2 linked regions of the Catalinimonas alkaloidigena genome follow. The protein of the gene in region 2 interacts with the protein of the main gene of each other region in a pairwise test. Links are inferred from orthologs where the notes say so. Each region holds a gene or a part of one and is shown on either strand. Other genes may lie near its edges.

What was found.
Region 1: the proteins of ruvC (region 2) and ruvA interact in binary tests that used the Escherichia coli proteins (3 or more experiments, as listed by UniProt). The link is inferred for Catalinimonas alkaloidigena from one-to-one orthologs.

The regions. Positions count from the first base shown.
Region 1 is NZ_FNFO01000010.1:255,083-258,076, forward strand. It holds ruvA (Holliday junction branch migration protein RuvA), read right to left. Parts: upstream 1,801-2,994; coding sequence 1,201-1,800; downstream 1-1,200. Other genes in the region: sprA (T9SS outer membrane translocon Sov/SprA), read right to left, coding at 1-1,178; BLR44_RS22315 (arylesterase), read right to left, coding at 1,967-2,563; BLR44_RS22320 (arylesterase), read right to left, coding at 2,649-2,994. UniProt on the Escherichia coli protein: The RuvA-RuvB-RuvC complex processes Holliday junction (HJ) DNA during genetic recombination and DNA repair.
Region 2 is NZ_FNFO01000001.1:86,740-89,739, reverse strand. It holds ruvC (crossover junction endodeoxyribonuclease RuvC), read left to right. Parts: upstream 1-1,218; coding sequence 1,219-1,782; downstream 1,783-3,000. Other genes in the region: BLR44_RS00370 (PorV/PorQ family protein), read right to left, coding at 2,984-3,000; greA (transcription elongation factor GreA), read right to left, coding at 2,263-2,736; BLR44_RS00380 (HIT family protein), read right to left, coding at 1,856-2,260; BLR44_RS00390 (lysylphosphatidylglycerol synthase transmembrane domain-containing protein), read right to left, coding at 228-1,220; BLR44_RS00395 (glycosyltransferase), read right to left, coding at 1-231.

The sequences.
Region 1 (2,994 bases), on a different replicon or contig from region 2:
CCCACCACGTTGCGCACCGAGTTGGTGACGTTGTTGCGGTTGGTGACGTACACTTCGACGCGGGTAATCTGCACGCTGGAGTTGATCAGCGGCAACCGGCTGAGCCACTTTTCGTAGTTCTGCCGGAAGAAGTGCGACAGGAAAAAGTGGCGGTTGTCGTCGTAATTGTCGGCCCGAATTTCAAACTCGCGCGTTTGCGCTCCGCCCGTGACCGAAATGGTTTCGCTTTTGCCGCGCTGGTTCGAAGCAATGCCCGTCACACTCCAGCGCCCGAACTGCAACTGCGCCTTTACGCCGAACAGGTTTTGCCCGCCGCTGATCAGGCTGCTGCTCATGGGCAGGCTGACGTTCCCGGCCTCGATTTTCTGGATGACCTCGTGATCGAACCCGGTGTATTCCAGGCGGATGTTATTCTCGAAATCGAATGAAGCTTTGGTGTCCCAGTTGATGTTGAGTTGCAGCTTCTCCCCGATCTTCCCGATCACGTTCATGTTGATCTGGTTGTCGAACAAAAAGTTGCCGGAACGTTGCGCCCGAATGGGCAGCGCCGGGTTGTCGACCCGCTGAAACTGCCCGCCAAAGTCGAGCATGACCGAACCGTTGGGGCGAATGTCGACGAAGTTGCCGCCGAAAATCCGGTCAAATACGGGCGAAATGTAAATTTTGGGAATCAGGTTGCGTCCCGACACGGCACTTTCGCCGTCGAGACCTTCGGAGCGGCTGCGCCAGTATTGTTCCGAGAGTTGCTTTTGTCGGTAGCGTTGCAGCTCCTCGAACGTCATGGTCGAAGGAGCACGGTAGTCGGTTTCGCCGAACTTCTCGTCGATCGCGTAACTTTTCAGGCTGTCGTCCACCTCCAGTGTAGGCTCGATGTTGCTCGGCAATTTGAGCATGAAAGGCGAACGCGGCGTCCGGTTGGCGAAAGGATCGCCGTAACGGTCCGAAAGCTTGAACACCGGATGGGCACTGCGCCGGTAGGCGGTATCTTTTCGTTCGTCGGTCGAGTCGGGCAGCAGCGTATCGGGCGGCAGGGTGTCGGGCGGCAACGCCAGCGGCACCTGTGCCAACGGCACCGGCTTGGTGCTATGACCTGGATTTGCAGGTCGGGCCTGCCACAGCCATCCCCATAAACCCGTCAGAATCAGTACAAAAAAAGGTAGTTGTAAGACTGATCGCACCTCGCTGTTTTGCTGTAGTCGTCTAAGCTGATTTAAGCACTAATTTGATGACTTCCTCTACCGAAAGGGCAGATCCTCTGGTTTTTAGGATCTGACTGACGTTCTTTTCTGCGGTAGGTTTAGGAATGCCGAGCGTCATCAAAGCTGCTAACGCCTCCTCCCGAACGGTATTGTGCTCCACGGCCGTATCGGGTGCAAGGAAATCGGCAAAAAGATTTTCTTTCTTCATTTTATCCTTCAGTTCCAGAATGGCACGTTGTGCCGTTTTGGTCCCGATTCCCTTCACCGACTGCAGCGTGCGGTAATCGCCCGAAACAATGGCCTGGTAGATTTCTTCCGGCGTCAGTGACGACAGAATCATCAGGGCCGTGTTCGGACCGATGCCTGTAACCGAAACCAGATGCAGAAACAGATTTTTCTCGGCCGTCTCCGCAAAGCCGTACAGTGTATGCGCATCTTCCTTGATGTGAAGATGAGTAAACAACTTGCACGCGCCTTTGGCCTCTTTCAGCGCCGAAAAGGTGTTGAGTGAAATGCGAATCTGATACCCGACCCCCTGCACATCCAGGATGAAGTACGTGGGATCTTTGTGGGCGATTTTCCCTTCGATGTAGGCGATCATGAGCGCAGTTGTGGCGTCGCAGAAAGGCAAGTAACAAGAATTGCCGCTCTCCTCCTATAGCTTATCCCACAAACTTAGAAGATTTCCCTCACTCCAAAAAAACGGGGTAACTAATTCAATGACAGATTCTTAAGGCAATCAAAACATAACAAATAACACCCCGGAGCTATCGTTTTGGTTCACAGGCACTGACCAGCGGCAACACGATTTTTTCCAATTCTTCCCAAACGGTTTCGGCCACCCGCTGGTACCCCGCCGCGTTCGGGTGCAGCCGGTCCATCAGGTTCAGGTGTGGCTGCCCGGCGACGCCCCGCAACAGAAACGGAACCAGGGGAAGGGCGTTGTCTTCGGCGAGGTAACGGAAGAGGCGATGGAAGGCGTCGACCTGAGGAACGACCACCGGGAGGGTGAGCCCCGCCAGCGGTGCTTCCATCCCAACCAGAAGTTGCCGCGCCTGCGGTTGGGCGACTTTCACACGACTGATGATGGTTTGCAGATTGGCCTGAATCTGTGCCGGCGGCACGGCCCGAAACAGGTCATTGATGCCCAGTTCAAGGACAAAGATGTCGAAGGGTTGCTGAAGCCAGTACGCAAGGCGGCTCAGCCCGCCCTGGGTAGTGTCGCCACTGAGACCCGCGTTGACCACGCGAACTGCCCAGCCGCGCTGGTCGAGTTTCTGCTGAATCAGGGCCGGATACGACTCGTCGTGCTTCACGCCGTATCCGGCCGTCAGGCTATCGCCAAAACAAAGAATGGTTTTCATGCGGATGTTTTCCCTTACCTAAAGGCAAAGCATCCGTAATTTGTTCGTGGGTTCCTCCGCTATTTTACCGCGTTGCCGGTGGGCGTTACCCTTTGCCGTTCAGGACCTTGACCGTTTCCCGGGTTTGCGCCAACACGTCTTCCAGCACGGTCCAGATGTTTTCCGCCACCAGTTGGTAGCCCGCGGCATTGGGATGCACGCCGTCCAACAGATTTAGATGGCGTTGCCCCGCCACCCGGTCCAGCATAAACGGCACAAAAGCCATGTCGTTCGCCTCGGCAAGTTGCCGGTGCATGCGACGAAAACGCTCTACCTGCGGCAGAAAGAAGGGCAGTTGCAGCTGCTCCAGCGGCGCTTCCATCCCCACCATGATTTGCTGCGCCTGCGGGTGGATCAGTTTCACGCGATCGACGATGGCCTGCAAATTGGCC
Region 2 (3,000 bases):
CGCATCGTCCATCACGACCACTTCAAAATGCGGATACGTTTGCCGATCCAGGTCTTGCAGCAGCGCCACAATGTTGTCGGCTTCGTTGCGGACGGGAATGATGACAGAAAGGCGAGTTGTGGGAGGGGCCTGCGCCGTTGGGGGTCGCTCCGGAATTTGCCGCCAATGGTAATACAGAAGCAACGTCAGGGCAACGTATAGTGCCAATACTCCAAACACCAGTGCAGTCATCGGGCAGTACTCCAGCGGGCGCGCCAGCTTAAACCGGCACCCAACAGAGCCGGAAACGCCACGTTGATACACCAGAGACCGATTCCGGCCGCCACTACCGGAGCCGCTTCGATGCCCCAGTAGCTAAAGAAAAAGGCGGTGGTCGCTTCGCGCAGGCCCAGTCCACCCCACCAACTCAGGAAAGGCAACAGCGTTTTCACCAGAAAATAAAAGGCTACGCCGCCCAGCAGAATGCCCACCGTGGCGAACGAAATCGGCGCTTCTGCCGCACCGGGCAACGTGGCGTGGGGCATCACGCCGAAGGCCAGCAGCATCAATACAAATTGTAGGCTAAACACCGCGTAACGCGCCAGCGCCAACAGGCTGATCTCGGCCAGTTCGGTTCGGGACCAGCGCGTCAGTTGCACGAGTGCTTCGCGCACGGGAGCTGAAAGTCGCTGTAGCGCATACCCCGCCGCCAACGCGGTTCCCAGCACGGCCAAGCTCCCCAACAGTAAGGTCACTGGCGATACCGCCACCGCTGGCAGTTGCCACCCTGCCCGCGCCACCAGCATTGCGGCCCCGACACTCCCCGCCAGCACTGCCACACTGGCCTGCAACACGTTGCCGAGCATCAGCGGCACCACCGCATAGAAGCGTTGCTTCGAGCCGAGCTGCACCGTACGCCCCAGGTAATCGCCGAGTCCCGGCAGGCTGGCCACATCGGCCGCCAATCCACTCAGGACCGACCGCAGGGCGGTGCGCCAGTCCAGCGATTCGATGCGCCGCACCAATCGTTGCCATTTCAGGGCTTCCAGGCCCCAGTTGAGCGGCACCATCGCCAGCGCCGGAACCCAAAAACGCGGTTGCGGGGCCAGTTGCCACGCCGCTTCCATGGGTTGTGTCGCCAGCCGGTAGGCGAGTCCGCCCAATAGGCCGATGCACCAAACCACCGGAAACCAGCGTTGCAGGACTTTGACGGGCTTGCTTATCTTGTACCTTTGTAACATGGAGGCCACTGTGGACGGCAAAATTATTCTGGGCATTGACCCAGGCACAAATGTGATGGGGTATGGGCTAATTCAGGTGGTGGGTTCCCAGCCGGTTCTGTTGCAATACGGCGTTATTCACCTGCACAAGTACCCCAACCACGCAATAAAGCTAAAGAAAATCTTCGAGCGCGTGACGCAACTCATCGAGGAGTACCTGCCCGACGAAATGGCCGTGGAAGCACCGTTTTTTGGCAAGAACGTACAGTCGATGCTCAAGCTGGGCCGCGCACAGGGCGTAGCATTAGCGGCGGCACTAGCGCGCGAAATCCCGGTGATGGAATACGCTCCGCGCAAGATCAAACAGGCCGTGACCGGCAACGGCAACGCCTCCAAAGAACAGGTAGCCGCCATGCTCCAGGTTATCCTGAACTTCAAGCACGACAAGGACAAAATGCTCGACGCGACCGATGCCCTCGCCGCAGCAGTGTGCCATCACCAGCAAAGTGGCGGATTGCGGCTCAGCAGCAAATCCGGAGGGTGGGGCGACTTCCTGAAGAACAATCCTGATCGTATCCGGTAACTTCTTGCTGTCACAAAAAAAGCCGCTCTGCGTTAACAGAACGGCTTTTCCTAAAAAGGTGGTCGCGAACCGCTCAGGCGTGTTGCGCGTAATGCTGTCGGATTTTTTCGGCGATGCGTGCCAGCTCGTCCGACGCCATGTTCATTTTTGGTTTGGCAAAGTTCAGGTCGTCTACCTGCTGCATCGGCACCAGGTGCACGTGCACGTGCGGTACTTCCAGTCCGATCACCGCAATGCCGACCCGCTTGCAGGGCACGGCCTGCTGCACCGAAGGCGCCAGTTGGTGGCAAAACTGCATCAACGCCGCATAGGCGTCGGACTCCATATCGAAAATGTAGTCGATCTCTTGTTTCGGTACCACGAGCGTGTGCCCCGGGGCCACCGGATTAATGTCGAGGAAAGCGAAGTGGTGTTCGTCCTCGGCCACGCGGTGGCTTGGCAATTCTCCGTTGATGATACGCGTGAAAATCGTAGCCATGCTTAGCGGGTAATTTCCAGCACTTCGAACTCCAGCGAACCGGCAGGCACCTTGATTTCCGTCTTATCGCCCACTTCTTTGCCCAACAACCCTTTCCCGATAGGCGACTGAACCGAAATTTTGCCTTGCTTCAGGTTCGCTTCTTCTTCCGATACCAATGTATACGTAACCGTCGCGCCGTTTTTGATGTTGCGGATTTTCACGGTCGACAGGATCGACACTTTGGAAAGGTCGACATTCGATTCGTCCAATACGCGCGCATTGGAAACGACTTCTTCCAGCTTCGAAATTTTCAACTCCAGAAGGCCTTGTGCGTCTTTGGCGGCATCGTACTCGGCATTCTCACTCAGATCACCCTTGTCACGGGCTTCGGCGATTTGTCGGGCTATGTCCGCACGTCCTTTCGACTTCAATTCGGTCAGTTCGTTCTTTAACCGATTTAGCCCCTCTTCGGTGTAATAGGTTACTTTCGCCATAACGATTTATAAATTTACTTTGCTCTAATGGTTTGGATGAGAATAACAAAAAAGAACGGTTAGCGAAACCGTTCTTTCCAACTTGGGTATCAAGAAAAGTTTTGAATGAATGCTTTTCTGAGCGCCACACTCGCTTTAAAAATTTAACTGAGCGTCTGTTTAAGGCGTGTGGCTTCCGACAAATGTAACTTATTTGTCCAAAATCGCAAATTTCTCCTGCGCTTGATTTGCGGGAAAATTCGCGCTCCTAAAGGCTCAAACGAA